DNA from 4 places in the Streptomyces sp. DSM 40868 genome. Region 1 is predicted to be linked to each of the others. Evidence: riboswitches for the same ligand, from Rfam matches in the RefSeq annotation. Region 1 holds a riboswitch; each other region holds the start of a gene.

Region 1 (4,104 bases):
GCCGACCTCGCCCATCCGGGCCCCCGCGACCGTGAATTTCCGGCACCGCGAAAAGGGCAGCCCGCGAAAAGGGCAGCGGAAAACACCGCCACCGAATAACCCTTCTTTGTATACGGTGCCCGTGTTAATGCCGCAGGCCCGACATGTTTACGGCATGTTGCGAAGTCCTCACACGCTCCCCGGCGACGGAAAAGCGCAGCCGGTGCGCGTCCGCCGCGCGCTCGGCGTGCAGGGCCGTCAGCGCCCGCGCGCGTTCACCGTCCCCGCGCGCCACCGCGTCCACGATCGCGCCGTGCTCCGCCCAGGACTCCACCGGGCTCACCGGGGGCTCCACCGCGTACATCCAGGCGATCTTGTGCCGCAGCTGGGTCAGCATCGAGGTCAGCGACGGGCTGCCGCAGGCCTGGGCGAGCGTCTCGTGGAACCAGCCGCCGAGCGAGCGCAGATCCTCGCTGTTGCCCTTCCTGGCCCGCTCCTGGCCCAGCCGGACCAGGCCGCGCAGCACCTTCAGATGGGCCTCCGTGCGCCGCTGGGCGGCCCGCGCGGCGCCCAGCGGCTCCAGCAGCGTCCGCATCTCCAGCACGTCGGCGGCCTCCTGCTCGGTCGGCTCGGCCACGCACGCGCCCGCGTGCCGGCGCGTCACCACGAACCCCTCGGCCTCCAGCGTGCGCAGCGCCTCACGGACGGGGACGCGCGAGACGCCGTAGCGGCGGGCCAGGACTTCCTCGGTGAGCCGGCTGCCGCGCTCGTAGACACCCGCGACGATGTCGTCCCGGACAGCGGTGCACACCGAGTGCGCCGGAATACGCATGACCGACCTCCGCCTTAATCCCCGTGAAACGCCGACGATGGACGCGTATCCCGTGACTCTATTCCAGCGGGCCGGAATTTCCGACGGCGGGCGGTAATCCATGGATATTTTTTGGACAACGAGTCCGGCGGACGGCGTGAAAAACGGCGAAAGCCCCGGCTCGGTGAGCCGGGGCCGCCGGAAACGCGCGGGGCGTCAGATGTGCACGCCGTGCCCGCGGAGGTAGGCGACGGGGTCGATGTCCGAGCCGTAGTCGGGCGTCGTGCGCGCCTCGAAGTGGAGGTGCGGGCCGGTGACGTTGCCCGTGGCGCCGGACAGACCGATCTGCTGGCCCGGCTCGACCTGCTGGCCCACCGTGACGCCGATGGACGACAGGTGCCCGTACTGCGTGTACATGCCGTCGGCCATCCGGATCACCACCTGGTTGCCGTAGGCGCCGCCCCAGCCGGTGGCGACGACCGTGCCGGCGCCCACCGAGTGCACCGTGGTGCCGCTGGCCGCGTGGAAGTCGATGCCGGTGTGCGAGCCGGAGGACCACAGCGAGCTGGAGGCCTGGTAGGCGGTGGAGACGTAGGAGTGCGCGATGGGGGCGACGAAGGTGTTCAGCCGGCGGCGCTCGGCCTCGCGCGCGGCGCGGACCCGCTCCTCCTCGGCCCGCTCGGCGGCGGCCTTCGCCGCGGCCTCCTCGGCCGCCTTGCGGTCGGCGGCCTGCTGCTGGGCGGTGGCCTGCGCGTCGATCTGCTCGGCGACGTCCTCGGTGGCGGCGAGGACCGGCGTGAGGCCGGTCTGGTCCACGGGGTTGTCGGCGGCGAGCGCCGGGGAGGCGGCGAGGGTGCCGATGACACCGGTGGTGGTCAGGGCCGCGACGCCGGCCGCCTGAGCGGTGGTGCGCTTGACCCGGCCGGGCTTGCGGTGCTTCCCGGTGGCGCACATGAACGCCATGAAGTGGCTGGTCCTTTCCTTCCCTCTCGCCTACCGGGTTAGCTGACGGGTTCGGAGCAGGAAGGTCTCCTACGGACCCCCTCGCTCGCGCGCGGGCGCCCGATTCACCCCAGGGACGGTGGGTCCCCGGCTCCCCTGGCTCGCGCCGTACGGGGACTCGGCGATGGCTGTCCGGTGCCGCGGGTGCGGCGCACTGCCTGACGAACAACCCGGATGACGCTACGGCGGCCCGCTTTCGATCCTCAAACGGATCCGGTGTTTTGTAGCGCATCCCACAGGTCAGACAGGCAACCTCCGCCCCAAAACGGGCATCTGAGGGACCGAGTGGAACAGCGTGGGGCCCTGACGGCCCGTAAGCCGTCAGGGCCCCACGCGCGCGTGCCGGATGCGCCGGGCCACGCGCGCGTGCGTCGGACGTGCCGGGCCGCTACTCGGCCGGCACCACGGTCACCTCACCGATGCCGAGCGCCTCGACCGGCGCCTTGATCTGGGAGGCGTCGCCGACGAGGACGGTCACCAGGCGGTCCACCGGGAAGGCGTTCACGACGGCCGCGGTGGCCTCCACGGTGCCCGTGGCGGCCAGCTGCCGGTACAGCGTCGCCTGGAAGTCGTCGGGCAGGTGCTGCTCGACCTGGTCGGCCAGGGTGCTCGCGACGGCCGCCGCGGTCTCGTACTTCAGCGGCGCCACACCGACGAGGTTCTGCACGGCGACGTCCCGCTCGGCGTCGGTCAGGCCCTCCGCCGCGACGGTGCGCAGCACCTTCCACAGGTCGTCCAGCGCCGGGCCGGTGTTCGGCGTGTCCACGGAGCCGCTGATGGCGAGCATCGCCGCGCCCGTGCCGTCCGGCGCGGACCTGAGGACCTGCCCGAAGGAGCGCACGCCGTAGGTGTAGCCCTTCTCCTCGCGCAGGACGCGGTCCAGGCGGGAGGTGAGGGTGCCGCCGAGGCAGTAGGTGCCGAGCACCTGGGCGGGCCACACGCGGTCGTGCCGGTCGGGGCCGACCCGGCCGATGAGCAGCTGCGTCTGGACGGCGCCGGGCCGGTCCACGATCACCACGCGCCCGGTGTCGTCGGCGGTCACCGGCGGCACCGGCCGCGGCTCGCCCGGGGTGCCGGTCCAGGCGCCCAGGGTGTCGCCGAGCAGCGCGTCCAGGTCGGTGCCGGTCAGGTCGCCGACGACGACCAGGGTGGCCGTGGCGGGCCGTACATGGCGGTCGTAGAAGGCACGTACGGCCGCCGCGTCGATCTTCTCGACGGTCTCCTCGGTGCCCTGGCGCGGCCGGGACATGCGCGAGGCCGCCGGGAACAGCTCCTTGGAGAGCTCCTTGGCGGCCCGGCGGGAGGGGTTGGCCAGCTCGTGCGGGATCTCGTCCAGGCGGTTGCGGACGAGCCGCTCGACCTCGCTCGGGGCGAAGGCGGGCGCGCGGAGCGCGTCGGCGAGCAGGCCGAGGCCCTTGGCCAGGCGGGAGGCCGGGACCTCCAGGCTGAGCCGGACGCCGGGGTGGTCGGCGTGCGCGTCCAGGGTGGCGCCCGCGCGCTCCAGCTCGGCGGCGAACTCCTCGGCGGAGTGCCGGTCGGTGCCCTCGGAGAAGGCACGCGCCATGATGGTGGCGACGCCGTCCAGGCCGGCCGGCTCGGCGTCCAGCGGCGCGTCCAGCAGCACCTCGACGGCGACGACCTGCTGGCCGGGGCGGTGGCAGCGCAGCACGGTCAGGCCGTTGTCGAGCGCGGTGCGCTCGGGGGCCGGGAACGCCCAGGGCTTGGCCTCACCGGGCTGCGGCTGGGGGTGGAACTCCATGGTGGCGAGCTCGGTCACTTGGCCGTCTCCTCGTTCTCGGTCTCGTCGCGGCCCGCCTCCACGGTCGCTTCCTGCTCGGGGTCCTCCGGGACGTCGGCGTCGGGGGCGGCCTCCGGGGACTTCGGTTCGTAGACCAGGACCGCGCGGTTGTCGGGCCGCAGACGGGCCGCCGCGACCTCCCGGACCTCCTCCGGGGTCACCTCCAGGACGCGCTGGACGGCGGTCAGGGCGAGCTGCGGGTCGCCGAACAGGACGGCGTACCGGCACAGTTCGTCGGCGCGGCCGGCGACCGTGCCGAGCCGGTCCAGCCACTCGCGCTCCAGCTGGGCCTGGGCGCGCTCCATCTCCTCGGGGGTGGGCCCCTCCTCCGCGAACCGGGCCAGCTCCTCGTCGATGGCGGTCTCGATCACCGGCACCTCGACGTCACCGGAGGTCTTCACGTCCAGCCAGCCCATGGAGGGCGCGCCGGCCAGGCGCAGCAGGCCGAAGCCGGCGGCGACGGCCGTACGGTCGCGGCGCACCAGGCGGTTGTACAGGCGGGAGGACTCGCCGC
Region 2 (4,104 bases), 2.2 Mb from region 1:
GTGCAGCCGCACCAGCGGGACGGGGCCCGGGTCGCCCAGGACGACGGCGAGGTGCTCCCGGCCGTCGGCGAGGCCGTGGAAGGTGACGAGTTCCGCGTCGGCGGCGTAGCCGTCGGCGAACCGCAGCGGCACCCGGACGCGGGCGCGCGGGGTGGCGGTGGGGATGTCGGGCATGCGGATCCCTCCGGAGCATGTGCTTCAGATTTGAAGCAGTGGTTCGCAGGGACCCTATCCCATGCTTAAAAGTTAAAGCAATCGACCTCGCCGAGGTCAGGAGCAGGACGACCGGCGCCGCCAGGGAACGTCGTCCGCCCCCGCCCCGGCCCTCTCGCCCTGCAACCCCCGCGCGATCCCCGTGCAGATCTCCTCCAGCTGCCCCACCTGCTCCTCGGTGAGCCGGTCGAACAGCAGCGAACGGACGGTCTCGACGTGCCCGGGCGCCGTGCGCTCCAGTACGGCCATCCCCTCGTCCGTCAGCACCGCGAGCGACGCGCGCCTGTCGGCGGCACAGTTCTCCCGGCGCACCAGGCCGTCCCGCTCCAGCCGGTTCACCACGTACGTCAGCCGGCTGCGGGTGATCTTCAGCGCCTCGGCGAGGTCGGTCATCCGCAACCGCCGGCCGGGGGCGTCGGAGAGGCCGGCCAGCACCGAGTAGAACAGGTGCGGCATGCCGCCCACCTGCTGGAGCTGCCGGTCGATCGCGTCCTCCAGGAGGCGGGAGGCGGCGATGTAGGCGCGCCAGGCGCGCTGCTCCTCGGGTGTGAGCCAGCGGGTCGTCATGCCGCCAGTGTAGGTTTGTTTAAAACTTGAACCAAGCCGCCCGCAGTCCGCCCCGCCCGCCTCCAGAGGAAAGAGCGCCGATGCCCCTGCCGTACGTGCTGCTGTCCGCCGCCGTCTCCCTCGACGGCTACCTGGACGACACCGGCCCCGAGCGGCTCCTGCTGTCCGGCCCGGCCGACTTCGACCGGGTCGACGGGGTACGGGCCTCGGTCGACGCCATCCTGGTCGGCGCCGGCACGATCCGCGCCGACAACCCCCGCCTGCTGGTCAACTCGGCCGAGCGGCGCGCGGCCCGGCGCGCGGCGGGCCGCCCCGCGTACCCGCTGAAGGTCACCGTCACCGGCTCCGGCGACCTCGACCCGGCGGCGAACTTCTGGCACACCGGCGGCGACAAGCTCGTCTACACCACCGACCGGGGCGCCGTACGGGCCGCCCGCCTCCTCGGGAGCACCGCCGATGTGGTCCCGCTCGGCCCCGCCCTGGACTGGCGGGCCCTGCTGGAGCACCTGCACGACGTGCGCGGGGTGCGGCGGCTGATGGTCGAGGGTGGCGGCACGGTCCACACCCAGCTGCTCCAGCAGGGCCTGGCCGACGAACTCCAGCTGGTCCTCGCCCCGCTGTTCGTCGGCGATCCGGCGGCCCCGCGGCTGTTCGGACCGGGCGCCTACCAGGGCGGACGCCTGCGCCTGCTGGAGACCCGACGGATCGAGGACGTGGTGCTCATGCGGTACGCGCCCACGGCTCCCGGCTCCGGCACGGACGCCACCGCCGCCGACCGCCACTGGCTGCGCACCGCCTGCGAACTGGCGGCCCTGTGCCCGCCTTCCCGGACGGCGTTCAGCGTGGGCGCGGTCGTGGTCGCCGCCGACGGCACGGAACTGGCCCGGGGATACTCGCGCGAGGGCGATGACCCGGTGGTGCACGCGGAGGAGGCGGCGCTAGCGAAGACCGACCCGGCCGACCCGCGGCTGCCCGGCGCCACGGTCTACTCCAGCCTGGAGCCGTGCGCCCGCCGCGCCTCCCGGCCGGCGCCCTGTGCCGAGCTGATCCTGCGGGCCGGGGTGCGCCGGGTGGTCACCGCCTGGCGGGAGCCGGACACGTTCGTCGAGGCGGCCGACGGGACGGGCGTGCTGACGGCGGCGGGGGCGCGGGTCGTCGTCCTGCCGGAGCTGGAGGAGCTGGCGAAGGCGCCGAACGCCCATCTGCCGGGCTGAGACCGCCCCGGGTGGAGATACACTCAGGGCCCGGAATCCTTGGGATTCCGGGCCCTGGGCCTTCAGTAGCGGGGACAGGATTTGAACCTGCGACCTCTGGGTTATGAGCCCAGCGAGCTACCGAGCTGCTCCACCCCGCGTCGTTGTGACTCCAGTGTACGCCATGTGCGGGATGCTTCGCACACCGGTTTCCGCGGGCCCCTCGGTGGGCCGCTCGACGGACGGTCGCGGGTGTCACGCAAGGTGATCGGGTGAGCGCGCTCGCATAACAACTGAGTCACCATCAAAATCACGAGTGACTGCTGACCGCTTCTGAGCGCCGGTCAAATTGCCCGTTCTGACGGGATAGTTGCTGATAACTCCACCGGTGAAAACGTTAATGATCAAGGGGACCGGCTTGGAAAGTGACTGTCAGGTCTATTAACGTTCGATAACGCAGCGCGGTCGTCCCAGCCGTCACAAGAGGCGGCTCCGTGCGCACGCGCCGAATCCCGCGAGGGAACCGGGGAACCACCACTTTGGGGTGAATCACGCGGATACCGCCGTGTACTCACGCGAGTCCACGACCGGATATACGCGCGTAGGAGACCTTCCTGCTCCGAACCCGTCAGCTAACCCGGTAGGCGGAGGAAGGAAAGGAGAACGCCCGCGTGGCGTCCAACCGGCCTGGCCCCGAAGCCCCGTCCATACCGGCACAGCGCGACACCGAGCCCGAGACCTTCGGCTACGGCGCCTACCGCGCCGACGAGGGCCCGTGGGAGGAGTGGAATCCCACCGAGGACTCCGTCGCCCCGGTCCGCGGCCGGCACCGGGTCGCCAAGCAGCGCGGCGGCTTCGCGCGCAGCTCCACCGTCCTCGGCGTCGGCGTCATGGCCGCGGTCGGCGCGGGCGGCATGGCCAGCGCCAACACCGGCAAGCCGCCGGTCTCCATCTCCATGCCGGACCTGCCCTCGGTCGGCTCCCTGTTCCAGGACGGCTCCGGCGACGACCGGCCCGCCGAGGCCGCCACCGCCACGCTCAGCATCGTCGCCGTGGCCTCCGACGCGAGCCGGGACAGCGCCGACGCGGGCGAGGTGCTGCGCAACCGGATCATGGCGCAGGCCGAGCAGCAGCAGGGCCAGGCCGACAGCAAGGCCGCCGCGGCCGCGCTCGCCGCCGCCGAGAAGCAGACCGCCGAGGCCGCCGCCCAGGCCGAGCAGCAGGCCGCCGCCAAGGCCGCCGCCGCCAAGGAGAAGGCGGAGGCCGCGGCCGAGAAGGCCGAGGCCGAGGCGAAGCGGGCGGCCGAGGAGAAGCGACTGGCCGAGCTGGCCAGGCAGTACGCGCTGCCCACCTCCTCGTACACCATCACCTCGACGTTCGGGCAGGCCGGCTCGATGTGGTCCTCCGGCCACCACACCGGTCTGGACTTCGCCGCCCCCACCGGCACCCTGATCAAGGCCGTGCACAGCGGCACGATCACCGAGGCGGGCTGGGCCGGCGCCTACGGCTACCGCACCATCCTGACCCTGGACGACGGCACCGAGGTGTGGTTCTGCCACCAGTCCTCGATCAACGTCACGGCCGGCCAGAAGGTCGCCACCGGCGAGGTCATCGGCCGCGTCGGCGCCACCGGCAACGTCACCGGCCCGCACCTGCACCTGGAGATCCACCCCGGCGGCGCGCCCACCGGCATCGACCCGATGGCGTGGCTGCGCGACAAGGGCCTCACCCCCTGACGGTTCCTTCCCGGAAGGTCCGGAAATCGGCGCCGGCGGCGGGATGCGATCGACCCCCGCCGGCGTTGACACGACGTATGACGTCACTTCGTAAACTCGGCTCCTCCGACCTCGAGGTCTTCCCGCTCGCCCTGGGCGGCAACGTCTTCGGCTGGACGGCCGACGAGCAGACCTCCTTCGCCGTCCTCGACGCCTACACCGCGGCCGGCGGCAACTTCATCGACACCGCCGACGTGTACTCGGCCTGGGCCGAGGGCAACAAGGGCGGCGAGTCCGAGACCATCCTCGGCGCGTGGCTCAAGGCCCGCGGCAACCGCTCGGACGTGGTCGTCGCGACCAAGGTCAGCCAGCACCCCGAGTTCCAGGGCCTGTCCGCCGCGAACATCAAGGCCGCC
Region 3 (4,104 bases), 1.3 Mb from region 1:
GTCGTCGCTGAGGTCGGAGTCCAGCAGTTCGCACAGCGCGATGTCCTCGGCCAGCCCGAGCCGGGCGGCCCGCTCGCGCAGCCGGAGCACCGGCAGCGTCGGGATGCCCTCGCGCAGGTCGGTGCCCGGGGTCTTGCCGGACTCGTGGGAGTCGGAGGCGATGTCCAGGACGTCGTCCGCCAGCTGGAAGGCGACGCCGAGCCGTTCGCCGTACTGGGTGAGCACGTCCACGACCCGCTCGCCGGCGCCGGACATCATCGCGCCGAACCGGCAGGACACCGCCACCAGGGAGCCGGTCTTGCCGGCCAGCACGTCCAGGTAGTGCTCGACCGGGTCGCGGCCGTCCGAGGGGCCCGCGGTCTCCAGGATCTGCCCGGTGACCAGCCGTTCGAACGCCAGGGCCTGCACCCGGACCGCCTCCGGACCGAGGTCGGCGAGGATCTGGGAGGCGCGGGCGAAGAGGAAGTCGCCGGTGAGGACCGCGACGGAGTTGCCCCAGCGGGTGTTGGCGCTGTCCACCCCGCGTCGTACGGCCGCCTCGTCCATGACGTCGTCGTGGTACAGCGTGGCCAGGTGGGTGAGCTCCACGACCACGGCCGACGGCACGACGCCCGGCGCGTACGGGTCGCCGAACTGGGCGGCGAGCATCACGAGCAGTGGCCGGAATCGTTTCCCGCCGGCCCGCACGAGGTGCTGCGCGGCCTCGGTGATGAACGGGACCTCGCTCTTGGTGGCCTCGAGCAAGCCTTCCTCGACAGCCGCCAATCCGGCCTGGACATCGGCTTCCAGAGCCTGGTCCCGCACGCTCAGCCCGAACGGCCCGACGACGGTCACGAGGGGTCTCCTGTCTGCTGGTGTCTGCTGGCGATTACACGGTTTGTCGATAGGTCGCTGCCATCACTCAAGTCAGCGTATCCGGTCCTGTTTCGATCACCGATAGCGCCCACCGGTCCAGCCTGGGTGGTATCGGAGCATGACCGGCATGGTTTTGATCACACGGTAATAAGGGGACATATATCGACTTAACAGTAATCCGGATGCCGTGTCGCGACCTCTCCACACCTTCCTCTCCCCCACCTCCCTCGGCCGGCCCCTACGACAACGACGCGCGCCATACCCCGGGTTCCACCACGACTCGGACTTCAGACCTGAATCCCCCTAATCCCCCATGTCTGATTTGAAGTCTTTTGCTATTTCGTGAATTGGGTCACTCGCCCGGCCCATCCGCGCCACCCGCCGCTCCTCCCGCCCTCCTTGCGCCGTCGGCGAGTTGAGGATTGGCAACCGCAAAGGATCAAGCACCCCATACGGCATCGATCAAGGTCAAATGGCGCGTTGTATGAATCCGGCACTTGTTCCCGACATGTGCTCTCGCATACGTTCCGGGCCGTCGGGCGGACGCCGAATCCTGCCGCCGCCCGCGTAACCCATTCACGAACTCATTCGTACGGCAGGAGCGGGGGACCCAGGTAAGTCGCCGCGCCGGACGGCATCCGCCGCGCCGGAACGGCTTGGGGTGAAGCCGTGCCTCCTCCCGGGCACGGCCGGGCGCCTCCCCGCCCGAACCCGACAGCTCACCTCGCAGGCGCCGGAGAGGAACCTTTCGATGCCTGCTGCCGCTCAGCACCGCCGTACCCGGAACACCCGCCTCGTCCGCGCCCTCGCCGCCGCCTGCACCGGCGCCGCAGTCCTCGCCCTGCCGCTCGTCGGCGCGACCGCCGCGTCCGCCGCCACCACCGCGGCCCCGACGGTGGGCACCACCCCCGCCGGATACCCGGACAACCTCGACGGCTGGATCCGCGAATCGCTCGCGATCATGGCCGAGAAGAACATCCCGGGCACCTACAACGGCATCCACCGCAACATCATCCGCGAGTCCTCCGGCAACCCGGCGGCCATCAACCTCTGGGACTCCAACGCGGCCAAGGGCATCCCGTCCAAGGGCCTGCTCCAGGTCATCGACCCCACCTTCAACGCGTACCACGTCGCCGGGACGTCCTTCGACATCTACGACCCGGTCGCGAACATCACCGCCGCCTGCAACTACGCGGCGGACCGGTACGGGTCGATCGACAACGTCTTCGGCGCCTACTGACCGGCCCGGCCGCCCGGCCCTTCCCACGGTCAGGCGGCCGGGAACAGTCTTTCGAGGACGACGGCGACACCGTCGTCCTCGTTCGACACCGTGACCTCGTCGGCCACCGCCTTCAGCTCGGGGTGCGCGCCGGCCATGGCGACACCGCGCGCCGCCCAGCGGAACATGGGGATGTCGTTGGGCATGTCACCGAAGGCGAGGGCCCGTTCGGGGCCGATCCCCAGCCGCTCGGCGGCCAGTGCCAGACCGGTCGCCTTCGTCACCCCGCTCGGCTGGAGCTCCACGGTGCCCGGCCCCGACATGGTGACGGTCGCCAGCGAGCCCACCGCCGAACGCGCCACGGCCGCCAACTCGTCGTCCGACAGCTCGGCGTGCCGCAGCAGCACCTTGCTGATGGGCTCGGCCCACAGATCGGCGCGCCGGCCGACCCGCACCGCGGGCAGCGTCGGGTGCGGCATCCGGTAGCCGGGCTCGATGAGCGTGAGCCCGTCCTCGCCGTCCTGGTCGACCGCCGCGAACACCTGCCCCACCTCCGCCTCGACCTTGCCGAGCGCGGTCTCCGCCAGCTCCCGGTCCAGCCGCACCGACCACAGCAGCCGGCCGGCCCGGGCGTCGTAGACCTGCGCGCCCTGCCCGCACACCGCCAGCCCGGTGCCGCCGAGGCGCGCGAGCAGGGGCCGTACCCGCGGCGCCGGGCGGCCGGTGACCACCAGATGCCGGGCCCCGGCCCGCGCCACCCGCGCGAGCGCGGCGAGCGACCGGTCGGAGACGGTGTCGTCGCCGCGCAGCAGCGTTCCGTCCAGGTCAGTGGCGATGAGGGCATATGCCGGGGTGGATGCCATGCCCAGAGAATACGGACCCCGGGCCCCACCGACTCATCCCCCGTTCCCCGCTCCCGCCGTACCGCCCGTCCCCAACTGCCGTACGGGCGCTGCCGCGTGAGGCACGCCCGCCGAACTGTCGTGGGCCCGTGCGAGCACTCTTTCGAGCAATCCCCGAGCCACAAGGACCACTGCCCATGACACGCGTGTCGGCCGTAACGTGTGGCCCGACCACATGGAACGCTTCGCCATGCATGGCACGGATGAGAGTGAGGCAGCACCCATGCCCCCCTTCGACGTCCCCGAGGGCGACCCCTTCGGCCCGCACAACCTCCCCTATGGCGTGTTCTCGCCCCACGGCAGCACGGAGCGGAGGATCGGCGTCCGGCTCGGGAACCACGTCCTCGACGCGGGCGCCACGGCGGCGGCGGTCGGCTCGCCCCACCAGGCGCTGCTCGCCGCCCCCACCCTCAACCCGCTGCTGGCCGCCGGCCGCGCCACCTGGTCGGAGATACGGCGCGCCGTCACCTCCTGGGTCACCGACCCGGCGCACCGCCCGACCGTCGAGCCGCTGTTCCACCCCCTGTCCGAGGTGACCCTGCACCTGCCCTTCGAGGTGGCGGACTACGTCGACTTCTACGCCTCGGAACACCACGCCCGCAACGTCGGCCGGATCTTCCGCCCGGACGCCGAGGACAGCCTCACCCCCAACTGGAAGCACCTCCCGATCGGCTACCACGGCCGCGCCGGCACGGTCGTCGTCTCCGGCACGGACGTCGTACGGCCCGCCGGGCAGCGCAAGGGCCCCGCCGACCCCGCCCCCGTCTTCGGGCCGTCGATCCGGCTGGACATCGAGGCCGAGGTCGGCTTCGTGGTGGGCGTGCCGTCGCGGCAGGGCCGCCCGGTGGCGCTCGGCGACTTCCGCGAGCACGTCTTCGGACTGTGCCTGCTCAACGACTGGTCCGCACGGGACATCCAGGCCTGGGAGTACGTCCCGCTCGGCCCGTTCCTCGGCAAGTCCTTCGCGACCTCGGTCTCGGCGTGGATCACCCCGCTGGAGGCGCTGGAGCACGCGCGCGTGGCGCCCCCCGAGCGCACCCACCCGCTGCTCCCCTACCTGGACGACACGGCCCCCAGCGTGGAATCCGGCGGCTACGACCTCCGCATCTCCGTCGCGGTCAACGGCCA
Region 4 (4,104 bases), 2.7 Mb from region 1:
CGCGGCGAGCGCCAACGCGGCCGACGGCACCACGTGGGACAAGGTGGCCGAGTGCGAGAGCGGCGGCTCCTGGAGCGCGGACAACGGCACCGGGTACTACGGCGGCCTGCAGATCTCGCAGGACGACTGGGACAAGTACGGCGGCGGCCAGTACGCGGCCAGCCCCGACCAGGCCAGCCGCCAGCAGCAGATCGCCGTCGCCGAGAAGATCCTGGCCGCCCGGGGCACCGCCCCCTGGGCCACCTGCGCCCTGCTGTCCGGCCTCACGCGGAACTCGGGGTCCATGGACGTCGACACGGGCGTCGGCGGCTCCGGCGACACCACCGGTTCGTCGGATGCGTCCGGATCGGCCGGTGGCTCCGGTACGTCCGGAACCCCCGGAACCTCCGATCCGTCCGGTACGCCGGACGCGTCGCCCTCCACCGGCTCCACCGCCGACCCGGAGACCGCCCCCTCCTCGACCCCGACCGGCACGCCGTCCACCAAGCAGGACAAGGGCGACAAGGCCGACAAGGGTGACAAGGGCACGGGCAAGGACACCGGCGAAGACGCGGGCAAGGCGGCGGACAAGGGCGCGGGCGAGACCCCCGGTTCCACCGGCACCGACACCACCGAGTCCGACAAGTTCCCCACGCCCGGCACCGGAAACACCCGGTACCCCGGCGGCTCCCCGACGGCCACCCCGGACGCCGGGACCGTGAGCAACCCGCAGCAGGCGGCCGGGTCCTGGAGCCTGGTCGACACCGGCGCGGTCGCCACCGGCGGACGTCACCGGGGTCCGAGCGCGGACGAAAGCCTGACAAACGGTCAGAACGGGACGACGTCCGGACGTCACGCCTCCCGCGAACCGGACACCTACACCGTCCGCCAGGGCGACTCGCTGTCCTCCATCGCCGACTCCCTTGACGTCGACGGCGGATGGCGCGCGCTGTACGACGGCAATAAGAAGGCCATCGGCGCCGACCCGAACCACATCACCGCCGGTCAGACCCTGGATGTCCAGGGCGAAACGGGCGCGAAGTAGCGGGAATTGACGTCCCGCTTAACGCCCTAATGTCCGGTTTGGCGAAAGTGTGGGATGAGTCTCAGAAGCCCTGATCGTCTTTGAAATCTCGGCGATCACCTGTCTACGGTCGAGGCCGCTCGTCACCGCGAGCCCCGGCTTCCGCCACGCCGAATCCTGCCGGCGGTCGCCCGGGAACAGTCGTCGCGTCAAGCGCCGTAGGCAGGAGCGGGGGACCCAAGGTAAGTGCCGGGCCCAGCAGTTGAGGCTGGGACCGGCTGGGGGTGAAGCCGCGTTCACGCGAAAGCGTCGGACGCGGCCGGGCAACTCAACCGGCCCGAACCCGACAGCTCACCTCGTAGGCGTCGGTGAGGGGAATCGATCCATGCTGTTTTCCGGCAAGGGCAAGCACCGTCGTCCGTCCAAGGCCGTCCGCGCCGTCACGCTCGCCGGTGTCACCGGCGCCGCCGTCGCCGCCCCGCTGATGGCGGCCGGCAACGCCTCCGCCGCCACCGCCTCCCAGTGGGACACGGTCGCCCAGTGCGAGTCCGGCGGCAACTGGTCCATCAACACCGGCAACGGCTACTACGGCGGTCTGCAGTTCTCCGCCTCCACCTGGGCCGCGTACGGCGGCACGCAGTACGCCGCCACCGCCGACAAGGCGAGCAAGTCGCAGCAGATAGCCGTCGCCGAGAAGGTCCTCGCCGCGCAGGGCAAGGGCGCCTGGCCGGTCTGCGGCACGGGCCTGTCGAGCACCCCCTACAACGGCTCCGCCCCGGCGCCGTCCGCCCCGTCCACCCAGGACTCGGGCACCACCACCCGCTCGGCCGACCAGCAGGCCGCCTCCCGCTCCGCCGAGCGCCCGGCCGCCACGAGCAAGAGCACGAGCAACAGCACGACCACGAGCAACGGCACGGGCTCGGGCAAGAGCACCGGCGGCGCGAGCAAGACCGTCACCACCCCGACCGGCAAGAAGGTCAAGAAGGGCGACGGCGAGTACAAGGTCGTCGAGGGCGACACGCTCAGCACCATCGCCGCGGAGCACAAGGTCGCGGGCGGCTGGGAGAAGCTGTTCGAGCTGAACAAGGACATCGTCCAGGACGCCGACCTCATCTACCCGGGCCAGCAGCTCCACCTGAAGTAACCCTCCGGGGCCACGGCCCGCACATCCCGGCGGGCGCCCGGGCCCCCCAGGGCGCCCCCCGAGGCCCCCAGGCCCCGCACCTGCGGGCGGTCCCCCAAGGCCCCGTGCGGGCCACCCCCGTCCCCAAGGGCTCCCCGCCCCGGCGCGTGTTCCCCCGTACGCGCCGGGGCGGGGTTTTCCGCGTCCGGCCCGGTGTTCCCGGCCGGGAAATGCCCCGACCCCCTTTGTTTCGAGTAGAAACAAAAGGTACCGTCGCTCTGTCCACGGGGCGGTCGGTCGACGGCCGAGCGGCCCGGGACGGTTAGGCTCTAGTCGCAAGGCACACCAGCCCCGCACTTCCAGCGTCACATCCAAGAAGGAGATGCTCGTGCCGTCCATCGACGTCGTCGTAGCCCGGGAAATCCTGGACTCCCGAGGCAACCCCACGGTCGAGGTCGAGGTCGGCCTCGACGACGGCAGCACGGGTCGTGCCGCCGTGCCGTCCGGCGCCTCGACCGGCGCGTTCGAGGCCATCGAGCTGCGCGACGGTGACCCGAACCGCTACCAGGGCAAGGGCGTCGAGAAGGCCGTCCTCGCCGTCATCGAGCAGATCGGCCCCGAGCTGGTCGGCTACGACGCCACCGAGCAGCGCCTGATCGACCAGGCCATGTTCGACCTGGACGCCACCGACAACAAGGGCTCCCTCGGCGCCAACGCCATCCTCGGCGTCTCGCTCGCCGTCGCCCACGCCGCCTCCGAGGCCAGCGACCTGCCGCTCTTCCGCTACCTGGGCGGCCCGAACGCGCACCTGCTGCCGGTGCCGATGATGAACATCCTGAACGGCGGCTCGCACGCCGACTCCAACGTGGACATCCAGGAGTTCATGATCGCCCCGATCGGCGCGGAGTCCTTCTCCGAGGCCCTGCGCTGGGGTACCGAGGTCTACCACACCCTGAAGAAGGTCCTGAAGAACAAGGGCCTGTCCACCGGCCTCGGCGACGAGGGCGGCTTCGCCCCGAACCTCGGCTCCAACCGTGAGGCCCTCGACCTCATCCTGGAGGCGATCAAGGAGGCCGGCTACACCCCCGGCGAGCAGATCGCCCTGGCGCTCGACGTCGCCGCGTCCGAGTTCTACAAGGACGGCTCGTACGTCTTCGAGGGCAAGAACCGCACCGCCGCCGAGATGACCGAGTACTACGCCGAGCTGGTCGAGGCGTACCCGCTGGTCTCCATCGAGGACCCGCTCTTCGAGGACGACTGGGAGGGCTGGAAGACCATCACCGACAAGCTCGGTGACAAGGTCCAGCTCGTCGGCGACGACCTGTTCGTCACCAACCCGGAGCGCCTGGCCCGGGGCATCGAGGAGGGCGCCGCCAACGCCCTGCTGGTCAAGGTCAACCAGATCGGCTCGCTGACCGAGACCCTGGACGCCGTCGAGCTGGCCCAGCGCAACGGCTTCAAGTGCATGATGTCCCACCGCTCCGGCGAGACCGAGGACGTCACCATCGCCGACCTGGCCGTCGCCACCAACTGCGGCCAGATCAAGACCGGCGCCCCGGCCCGCTCCGAGCGCGTCGCCAAGTACAACCAGCTGCTGCGCATCGAGGAGATCCTCGACGACGCCGCGGTGTACGCGGGCCGCTCCGCCTTCCCGCGCTTCAAGGGCTGACCCAACCTGGGCTAAGTCCTAGCCAGTCGTACGTACGTCCCCGTACCCGGTCCCGTACCGTGTCCGGGGACGTACGCGCGTGTGACGGGAGGCGGGGAAGATGGGCGTGAAGGACCGTGACCGGTTCTCCACCGCGACCAGGATCAGGCTGCTCGGCGAGCAGACCGCGGCCCGCGTCTACCGCTCGCAGACCAAGCGGCAGGCCCGCCGCTCCCGGCTCACCGGCCGGGCGGCGCTGCTCGCGCTGGTGCTGTGCACGATGGTCGTCGCCCTCGCCTACCCGATGCGGCAGTACGTCTCCCAGCGGGC

What was found. Region 1 has a riboswitch for cyclic di-AMP ahead of HB370_RS29485 (M23 family metallopeptidase). Riboswitches for the same ligand answer to the same signal wherever they lie in the genome.
Positions count from the first base shown of each region.
Region 2: another riboswitch for cyclic di-AMP. It lies ahead of HB370_RS19350 (M23 family metallopeptidase); the one in region 1 lies ahead of HB370_RS29485 (M23 family metallopeptidase).
Region 3: another riboswitch for cyclic di-AMP. It lies ahead of HB370_RS23605 (transglycosylase SLT domain-containing protein); the one in region 1 lies ahead of HB370_RS29485 (M23 family metallopeptidase).
Region 4: another riboswitch for cyclic di-AMP. It lies ahead of HB370_RS17160 (transglycosylase family protein); the one in region 1 lies ahead of HB370_RS29485 (M23 family metallopeptidase).

Region 1 covers NZ_CP050504.1:6,479,056-6,483,159, reverse strand. Annotated here, with positions in the region: gene HB370_RS29490 (GntR family transcriptional regulator) at 125-811, opposite strand; gene HB370_RS29485 (M23 family metallopeptidase) at 1,007-1,753, opposite strand; cyclic di-AMP (ydaO/yuaA leader) riboswitch at 1,766-1,926, opposite strand; gene HB370_RS29480 (pitrilysin family protein) at 2,181-3,569, opposite strand; gene HB370_RS29475 (pitrilysin family protein) at 3,566-4,104, opposite strand, start outside.
Region 2 covers NZ_CP050504.1:4,267,422-4,271,525, reverse strand. Annotated here, with positions in the region: gene ribA (GTP cyclohydrolase II) at 1-174, opposite strand, end outside; gene HB370_RS19365 (MarR family transcriptional regulator) at 271-780, opposite strand; gene HB370_RS19360 (dihydrofolate reductase family protein) at 861-1,994, shown strand; tRNA gene HB370_RS19355 (tRNA-Met) at 2,061-2,134, opposite strand; cyclic di-AMP (ydaO/yuaA leader) riboswitch at 2,467-2,637, shown strand; gene HB370_RS19350 (M23 family metallopeptidase) at 2,645-3,709, shown strand; gene HB370_RS19345 (aldo/keto reductase) at 3,787-4,104, shown strand, end outside.
Region 3 covers NZ_CP050504.1:5,161,545-5,165,648, reverse strand. Annotated here, with positions in the region: gene HB370_RS23610 (polyprenyl synthetase family protein) at 1-834, opposite strand, end outside; cyclic di-AMP (ydaO/yuaA leader) riboswitch at 1,423-1,603, shown strand; gene HB370_RS23605 (transglycosylase SLT domain-containing protein) at 1,607-2,095, shown strand; gene HB370_RS23600 (Cof-type HAD-IIB family hydrolase) at 2,125-2,937, opposite strand; gene fahA (fumarylacetoacetase) at 3,200-4,104, shown strand, end outside.
Region 4 covers NZ_CP050504.1:3,808,323-3,812,426, reverse strand. Annotated here, with positions in the region: gene HB370_RS17165 (transglycosylase family protein) at 1-1,024, shown strand, start outside; cyclic di-AMP (ydaO/yuaA leader) riboswitch at 1,208-1,383, shown strand; gene HB370_RS17160 (transglycosylase family protein) at 1,389-2,147, shown strand; gene eno (phosphopyruvate hydratase) at 2,515-3,795, shown strand; gene HB370_RS17150 (septum formation initiator family protein) at 3,896-4,104, shown strand, end outside.